One region of the Methylocystis sp. genome, then DNA from elsewhere that is predicted to be linked to it. Evidence: riboswitches for the same ligand, from Rfam matches in the RefSeq annotation. Region 1 holds a riboswitch; the other holds the start of a gene.

Evidence for each region. A riboswitch is a leader RNA that binds a small molecule or an ion and turns the genes downstream of it on or off. The one in region 1 is predicted to bind thiamine pyrophosphate.
Region 2: it holds a riboswitch for thiamine pyrophosphate, as region 1 does, so the genes downstream of both, AB7I51_RS00560 (FAD-dependent oxidoreductase) here and thiC (phosphomethylpyrimidine synthase ThiC) in region 1, are expected to answer to the same signal.

Annotation. Positions count from the first base shown of each region.
Region 1 covers NZ_JBFWVN010000003.1:10,459-15,069, forward strand. The annotation lists gene AB7I51_RS02445 (cation-translocating P-type ATPase) at 72-2,591, opposite strand; TPP riboswitch at 2,676-2,769, shown strand; gene thiC (phosphomethylpyrimidine synthase ThiC) at 2,866-4,611, shown strand, end outside.
Region 2 covers NZ_JBFWVN010000001.1:113,412-118,022, forward strand. The annotation lists gene AB7I51_RS00550 (thiazole synthase) at 1-598, opposite strand, end outside; gene thiS (sulfur carrier protein ThiS) at 609-758, opposite strand; gene AB7I51_RS00560 (FAD-dependent oxidoreductase) at 727-1,785, opposite strand; TPP riboswitch at 1,802-1,954, opposite strand; gene AB7I51_RS00565 (hypothetical protein) at 2,104-2,703, shown strand; gene AB7I51_RS00570 (cell division protein ZapA) at 2,900-3,283, opposite strand; gene AB7I51_RS00575 (DUF4164 family protein) at 3,285-3,608, opposite strand; gene gap (type I glyceraldehyde-3-phosphate dehydrogenase) at 3,838-4,611, shown strand, end outside.

The sequences.
Region 1 (4,611 bases):
CGCCTGTTACGTCTTTGCAACACAAGCGTTTTTGCGTTTGAAGCTATATTGCGGTCTCGCTCCAGTCAAGCTCAAGCCGCTCCATCTTTTGGTACTGCCACGGGCGTCGGAAAGAGCAGCCGACGCCAGGTTTCCAACCAACTTCCGGCGATCGCGGCGAGCGTCAGCGCCAGCGCGAGCTTCGGCCATGGCGGCGGCTCGAAGCGCAAAAGCTCAGATATCGGAGGGACGAAAAGGGCCGCCGCCAGCATGCAGCCGGCTGCCCCGGCGACGAGCCAGAACGCGAGATTGTCGTGCGAAAATAGCGAAGCGCCGCGCGGCAGCGCATCCGAGAGCGCGAGCACGAGATTGCTGACGACAAGGGTCGCGAAGGCGAGACCGCGCGCCTGCGCCTCGGGCGTGCCAAAGCCGTTGTCGATTACGTAGACCGACATCACGGCAAGAAAGACGACAAAGCCCTGCACGAAACCGAGCCAGAGTTCGCGAGGGCCAAAGAGCGGCTCGTCGCGCCGGCGAGGCGGTTTGAGCATCGCGTCCGGCTCATTGGGCTGCGATTCGAAAACGAGCGCGCAGGTCGGGTCGATGATCAATTCCATCAGCACCACATGCGCGGGCAGCAGCAGAGGCGGCAGGCCCATGAGAATTGGCGTGAGAGCGACGCCGGCGATCGGAATATGAATCGCCGTCACATAGGTGAGCGCGCGGCGGAGGTTGGCGAAAATGCGCCGACCCAGCACCACGCCAGCGACGATCGACGCAAAGCTGTCGTCGAGCAGAACGATATGGGCGGCTTCGCGCGCCACATCCGATCCGCGCTGGCCCATGGCGATGCCGATATGCGCGGCGGCGAGCGCCGGCCCGTCATTGACTCCGTCGCCGGTCATGGCGACGATTTGGCCGTCGGCTTTGAAGGCCTCGACGAGCGCCAGCTTGCTCGTCGGCGTGACTCTGGCGAAGACGCACAGGTTGCGGATTTTTTCTGGAAGCAACTCGCTTGGCGTCGCCGCGATCTCCGCGCCAGTGAACGCGCCAGCGTCAGCGTCAAGCCCCGCCTGGCGCGCGATCGCGAGGGCGGTCGCAGGATAGTCGCCGGTGACCATCGCCACGGCGATCCCCGCGCGTCGCGCCGCCGTCACGGCGGCGGGGACGTCTGCGCGCAGCGGATCTTCAAAGACGAGCAGTCCGGCAAGGTTGAATAAAGCCAGCTCCGGCGGCGGCGCCTGCGGCAGCGGCGCCGTCGTCGCCACGGCGAGCACGCGCAGCCCGCGACGCGCGAAATCGCCGATCTGACGATCAAGGCGCGCGCGTTCTTCGTCGGAAAGTCGCGCGAGTTTGGAGATCGCTTCCGGCGCGCCTTTCGCGGCGTAGCTCTCACCTGACTCATCGCGCCAGCATTGAATGAAGGCGAGGAGGTCGGGGCGGATCGGAAAGCTTCGAACCGGCTCGCCTTCCAGCGCCACGCCAGCGTCCGCCGCAAAAGCGTGAACGGCGCGGTCCATCGGATCGACGGGGTTCAATGACGACGCGCGCAAGGCGGCGCGTACCAGCTTCCGGCGCCTTTCCGGGTCCGGCGCTTCAGTCGTTTCATCGCCATCGACGACCGCAAACGCCACGCGCATGCGGTTCTGCGTGAGCGTGCCGGTGTTGTCGACGCAAAGAATCGAAGTCGAGCCCAGCGTTTCGGTCGCCGACGTGCGGCGCACCAGCACGTTGCGGCGCGCCAGCCGATAGGCGCCCAGCGCGAGAAAGATCGCGAGCACCATCGGAAATTCTTCCGGCAAAAGGCCGATAGCGAGCGTGAGGCCGGCGATGGCGCCTTCGAACCAATCGCCATGCACGAGCCAATAGGCAAGAAACACCAACAGGCAGAACAGCAGGGCGAAGGCGCCCAGCGTCGCGACCAGCCTACCGGTTCTTTGCTGCAGAGGACTGGGTTCGCTCTCGATCGTCGCGAGCGACGCGCCAAGCGCGCCCATCGCCGTGCGCGCGCCGGTGCGAAGGACTTCGGCCATTCCAGAGCCGCGCGCGATCATCGTTCCGGCAAAAAGAAAAGGCGTGTGCTCCCCGCCGGGATCGGGAATTTCGGTCGTAAGCCGCTCGTCGGCAAGCGTCTTCGTCACCGCGGCCGACTCGCCGGTAAGGAGCGACTCGTCGACAACCAACGCGTCGCCGCCGATCAACAGCGCGTCGGCAGGCGCGCGCTCGCCTTCGCCGACAAGAATAAGGTCGCCGGGCACAAGATCGCGCGCCGGCACGCGACGCTCGACGCCGTCACGCCGACAGATCGCGGTCGGCTCCGCCAGTCGGTTGAGCGCTTGAAGCGCGCGCTCGGTCCGCAGCTCCTGCAGCACGACAAGCGCAATCGACGCGCCGGCGCCGACGACCATGAACAGGCCTTCGCCAAGTTCGCCGACGAAAAGATAAAGCAGCGCGGCCGACGCAAGCAAAAAGAACATCGGTTCTCTGAGCGTGCGCAGCGCGATCGCCAATACCCCCGGAGGAGGCGCCTTCGGCTGCTCATTCGGCCTGTATTCGGCAAGGCGCCGGGCGGCTTCCCCGGATGACAGACCGTGAAAATTCATATTCCGCATGTGTCCAAGCTCGTCAGGGCAATACGCATTTTGGCTGCATCGCCACGCGAACTTGCGACACGAATACGAACGCGCTAATTTTTCCATAATGGCGAGGGGCGCCGCAAGCGCGGCTGAGAAGCACCCGTCGAACCTGATCCGGGTCATGCCGGCGTAGGGAAGGCCAGCGAAAGAGCGACGGCGCGCCCGCGTCGACGCAGTGACGCTTCGCCCCCTTCGTCTTCCTGACCGAGCGTCCGCTTCTCTTGACGAAGCGCGATGAAGGAGCGCGAGCATGAATGTTCACGACAAGCGCCTGCCGGCGAGCGTCACCGCCGGCGCCATCGGCAAATCGCGCAAACTCGATTCGTCGCCGAAAGGGCGCGACGACATTCGCGTTCCGTGTCGCGAAATTCCGCTGCACCCTTCTTCCGGCGAGCCGCCGCTTCGGGTCTATGATTCCTCCGGCCCCTATACATGCGCGTCCTTCACGCCCGACCTTTCGGCAGGCCTACCTTCAGCGCGGCCCTGGCTCGCTTCGCGCGCCGGTCTGGAGGCCTATCAAGGCCGCGCGATCAAGCCTGAGGACAATGGTTTCGCCGAGGGCGAGCGGCTCGTTCCGCCATGCCCGGCCGAGCGCAGGCTTTATCGCGCATCGGGCGCGCAGCCGGTCACGCAGCTTGAATTTGCCCGCGCAGGCATCATCACGGAAGAGATGATCTATGTCGCGCATCGAGAGAATCTCTGCCGCGAACGCGCGCTCGATGTCGCGAAAGAACGCATCGCCGACGGCGAGAGCTTCGGCGCCGCGATCCCCGAATTCGTGACGCCGGAATTCGTGCGCGAGGAAGTCGCGCGCGGCCGCGCCATCATTCCGGCCAACATCAATCACCCGGAGCTGGAGCCGGTCGTCATCGGCCGAAATTTTCTGGTGAAGGTCAACGCCAATATCGGCAATTCCGCCGTCAGCTCTTCTGTTGCGGAAGAAGTCGAGAAAATGGTGTGGGCGATCCGCTGGGGCGCCGACACCGTCATGGACCTCTCGACCGGCCGCAACATTCACAACATCCGCGACTGGATCATCCGCAACGCGCCGGTTCCGATCGGCACCGTGCCGATCTATCAGGCGCTCGAGAAGGTGGGCGGCGATGCGCTGAAGCTCGATTGGGAAGTGTTTAAGGACACGCTGATCGAGCAGGCGGAGCAGGGGGTCGATTATTTCACCATCCACGCCGGCGTGCGTCTCGCCTATGTGCCGCTCACCGCGACTCGCGTCACCGGCATCGTCTCGCGCGGCGGCTCGATCATGGCGCGCTGGTGCCTGTCGAAGCACAAGGAAAGTTTCCTTTACGAGCGCTTCGACGAAATCTGCGACATCATGCGCCGCTATGACGTGTCCTTCTCATTGGGCGACGGTCTGCGTCCGGGCTGCAACGCCGACGCCAATGACGCCGCGCAATTCGCCGAATTGGAGACGCTCGGCGAACTCACCAAAATCGCCTGGGACAAGGGCTGTCAGACGATGATCGAAGGGCCCGGCCATGTGCCGATGCATAAGATCAAAGCCAATATGGAAAAGCAGCTCAGCGTTTGCGGCGAGGCGCCGTTCTATACGCTCGGTCCGCTCGTCACCGACATTGCGCCGGGCTACGATCACATTACGTCAGGCATCGGCGCGGCGATGATCGGCTGGTTCGGCACCTCCATGCTGTGTTACGTAACGCCTAAAGAGCATCTCGGCCTGCCTGATCGCGACGACGTGAAGACCGGCGTCATCACCTATCGCATCGCGGCGCATGCGGCCGATCTCGCCAAGGGCCATCCGGCGGCGCGCGAACGCGACGACGCCATGAGCCGCGCGCGTTTCGACTTCCGCTGGGAGGATCAATTCGAGATCGGTTTAGATCCCGACACGGCGCGTGAATTCCACGACGAAACGCTGCCCAAGGAGGCGCATAAGCTCGCGCATTTCTGCTCGATGTGCGGCCCGAAATTCTGCTCGATGCAGATCACCCGCGATTTGCGCGAGGAAGCCAAAGAA
Region 2 (4,611 bases), on a different contig from region 1:
CCATGACCAGCGCGGCGTGGGAGGGCGCGCCGATCCCGGCGTCGACGATGAGCGGCGTGTCGGGAAAATGGGCGCGCAGCGCCCGCAGCGCGAAAATATCGTTGACGCCTCGCCCCGAGCCGATCGGCGCCGCCCAGGGCATCAGCACGCGACAGCCGGCGTCGAGCAGTTTTTCGGCGACGACGAGATCGTCGGTCGTATAGGGGAAGACCTTGAAGCCGTCGTCGACGAGAACCCGCGCCGCCTCGAGGAGCCCGAAGACGTCGGGCTGGAGCGTATCCTCTTCGCCGATCACTTCGAGCTTGATCCAGTCGGTCGCGAAGACTTCTCGCGCCATCTGCGCCGTGGCGATCGCCTCCCTGGCGGTGCGGCAGCCGGCGGTATTGGGCAGCACCCGGACGCCGATGTCGCGAATCAGGCTCCAGAACGCCTCGCCCGCCCGCGCCCTGCCGGCCTCGCGCCGCAGCGAAACCGTGACGATTTCACAGCCTGACGCGCGAATGGATTCGGCGAGGATCGCGGGCGACGGATAGCGCGCCGTCCCGAGCAGCAGCCGCGAGGACAACGCGATGTCATAGAGCCCCAGGGGGTCGTTCATTCAGGCTCGCTTACCCGCCCTGTCTCGGAGTCACGATTTCGACGGTGTCGCCTTCGCGAAGAGGCGTCTCGGCGCGGTCCTTGGCGCGCACGAACTCCTGGTTCAAGGCGGTGCCGACCGTCTTTTCGTCATACCCCAGTTCCTGCAGCAGCGTTTGCAACGTCGTGGCGCGGACGTCCTGCGGTCGTCCGTTGATTTGAATCAGCATCCATCACCTCTGGGAAGAGCTCGTCGTTCAAGACGACCTCAGCAGCACGGCGCGCCAAAGCTGGCGCGAGCAGGAACCCGTGGCGGTAGAGCCCATTGATATAGAGCGTGCGATCCCTTTTCAAAAGACGGGGCAGATTATCGGCGAAAGCCGGCCTCAGATCCGACCCCGTCTCGACGATTTCGGCCTCGGCGAAGGCCGGGTGGATGGCGAAGGCCGAATTGACCAGTTCGACGACCGAGCGCGCGGTGACCCGCGCCCGCTCCTCATTCTCGATCATCGTCGCGCCGACCATGAACAGTCCCTCGCCGCGCGGAACGACGTAAACCGGCCGGCGCGGATGCAGCATACGCACCGGACGCGAGAAAGAAATCTCTTCGCTGCGCAAGATCAGCATTTCGCCTTTAACGCCGCGAAGGCCGGGAAGCGCGTCGCGCGCGGCGAACCCGCGGCAGTCGACAGACCAATCCGCCACGGGCGCCGGCTCGGCGCCGTCCTGCGCAAAACGAAAAACCACATTCGGCATTCGCGTAAGACGCTTGGCGAGCGCGGACATCGCCGCGCGGGGATCAAGATGCGCTTCCTTGGGAAAGAACAGCCCCGCCTCGAAGCGACGGGAAAGCTCCGGCTCCAGAGCCGCGATTCCCTCGCCGTCCAAAGTTTCGAACTGGCGGGTGCGCCGGGCGAAATCAAAAATTTCGGCCCGCTCGCGCCAGGGCGCCACGACAAGGCTGCCGGCGACCGTCGCAACGCCGATTTCGCGCGACCAGAAATCGAGCGCTTCTTCGCCCAATGTCGCAACCAGGGGCTCAGCGCTTTCCAATTCGCACCACGGCGCGATCATGCCGCCAGCGAAGCGCGAACACCCCAGGCCAGGCCCCGGTTCGCGTTCGACGATCTCGACGTCGACGCCCCTCTTGGCAAGCGCATAGGCAGCGCACAGGCCGGCGACGCCGGCGCCGATCACGCGCGCGGGCATGAACGACGCCCATCTACGGAATTTGTCGACACCATCCCTCCGCCAGTCTCAACTGGATCAGGTTCAAAGGGTCGCCGCTCCTGCGCCTCCTGGCGCATCTTGCGGCCTCTCAGCCCCTTGGCGGCGGCTTTGACGCGCGCCGCCGGGCGGGGCTCCCCCGGCGCTCACAGGCTCGCGCGAAAACGTGGCGGCAGTCAAGCGTTGCGCGCCCGGCATCTCGTTACGGCGCAGCGCTTCGGCACTTGCCAGAATTCAATCGATAGCCCAGTTTGATCGAGAAAAGCGCATGGAAAAGCGCTGCATATGGGGAGAGAAATCATGAACTTCCGTCGCAAAACGGCCGGCCTCCACGGGACGTTGGCCCTCTTTGGCCTGATCGCCTGCGCGACTTGGCTTGGCGCAACTGTCGCCACGCCCGCCGCCGCCGCGCAACTTGGTCAATACTTCCCCATTCCGAATTCCTTAAGCATCAGCGGGGTGCCGCGCGACTCGCTTCTCAAACTCCAGTCGAAATGGCTGCAGAACGGCCTCGACAATCTCAAGAAGGCGCACGCCGAGGCGGAAGCGGCAGTGGAAAAGGCGAAATCCGGCGCAGCCGACCAGCTCGCCGCCGCTGAAGAAAACCTCAAGAAGATCGACGGAATGATTGAGCAGACCCAGGAAGAACTGGCGCTGTCCGACAACAATGATTCGTCGCATGAGATTCAAAGAGAGCGCAAACGGAAGCTGATGCTCCATCTCAATCAATGGATCAATGAGCTCAATCGTCTCGCCACCGAGCAGATGAAGATCGCGATCATGTCGGACGGCGCCGAGGCGATGACGGCGCAGCATCTCAATTTTCAATTGTCCGAACAGGCGGACAATCTCGAAAAGGCCAAGACCGACCCGAGCATTATGGACTGGGCGGCGAAGTAGTACGGATTCCGGTTGATCCGTTTGATTGGACCATGTCATTCCCGGCGGGCCAAAGGCCCGACCGGGAATCCAGTGCCGTGGCAGGAATGCTGGTTTTGCTCTGGATTCCCAATCGCGCGCATTGCGCGCGTCGGGAATGACAGCCGAACCGATCAAACGGATATCGTTTAATTCAAAAGGCCTATTGAAAACCCTTCTATAGAAGATCGTCCGCCGGCGCGGCCGGCTTCGACAGATCGCCGTTGAGCTTTGCGAGCCGGCGCGCCGCGTCCTTGAGCGCCTCGGACGCCCGCGCCGACAGCGCGTCATTCGCCTTGCGCGCGGCGTCGAGTTCGGCGCGCAATTCGGCGAACTCCGCTTCCACCGCCTGCGCTTTGGCGCGTGCGTCGGACGCCTCGTCGGCGATGGCGAGCGCCGCCATCACGATGATGCGCTGCTCGCCGATTTCGCCGAAATTCGCGCGCATCGACCCGATCTTACCCTCGAGATAATGGGCAAGCGCTTCGATGCGCTGCTCCTCGCCGTCCTCGCAGGACATGCGATACGTGCGGCCGGCGATGGAGAGGACCACGGAGCCCATGTCAGTCCTCCCGAACCGGCGCCGCGACCGCCGCGCCGAGCGCGGCGGCGACGCCTTCGCTCGCGGCATCGAGCCGCCGCAACACTTCGTCGCGGCTTTTCTCCAACGCGTTTTGCCGCGCCAGGGCGGCGTCGAGATCGAGCGCGAGTCGCGAACGGTCGTCCTGCATGATGGCGAGTTCTTCTAAAAGTTCGGCGTTGGAGAGCTCGTCTTCGAGCTTGTCGGCGACAATGCGCTCCAATTGCGCGATCGCCATCTGCAGTTCGGCGATGTCGGCCTCTATCCTCTTGGCGTTTTCGTTGTCGCGCTTATCTGAGTGGTTCATCGCCGGTCGCCGGAGTCGCAAGGCTTTTGGTCGCGACGAACCGCGCCGGGCGATTCGCGCGCCTGCCTGTTCCTATCATGAATCAAGCAATTCGAAACCGCTCGCAATGGCGCGGCCTCGGCGCGTTGACAGGGGGGCGCGAGGTGCTATCACACCCCGGCCTTCGATGCCCCAGGGCACGAAAAGCGAAAGCCGCGCAAGTTTGCCGCGGCGCAAGGAGAGTTATGAAATGACGGTGAGAGTGGCGATCAACGGCTTCGGGCGCATTGGCCGCAATATCCTGCGCTTCATCATCGAGACCGGGCGCACGGACCTCGAAGTCGTCGCCATCAACGATCTCGGCCCGGTCGAGACCAATGCGCATCTGCTGCGATATGATTCCGTTCACGGCCGCTTTCCGCATGAAGTGAAAGTCGCCGGCGACACGATCGACGTCGGCCGTGGCCCGATCAAAGTGACCGCCATCAAAAATCCGGCCGAGCTTCCTTACAAGGAGCTCAAGATCGACATCGCGCTGGAATGCACCGGCCTCTTTACCGCGCGCGACAAGGCGAAGCTGTTGCTCGACGCCGGCGCGAAGCGCGTGCTGGTCTCGGCGCCGGGCGACGGGGCCGACATCACCGTCGTCTATGGCGTCAATCACGACAAGATCACGAAGGACCATCTTGTCATTTCCAACGCCTCATGCACGACCAACTGCCTCGCGCCGGTCGCCAAGGTGCTGCATGAGGCGATCGGCATCGACAAGGGGATCATGACGACGATCCACGCCTATACGGGCGATCAGCCGACGCTCGATACTATGCACAAGGACCTTTATCGCGCCCGCGCGGCGGCGCTGTCGATGATTCCGACTTCGACCGGCGCGGCGAAAGCCGTTGGGCTGGTGCTGCCCGAACTCAACGGCAAGCTCGACGGCTTCGCCATGCGCGTGCCGACGCCCAATGTCTCGGCGGTCGATCTGAAGTTTTTGGCGAAACGCGCGACGACGAAGGACGAGGTG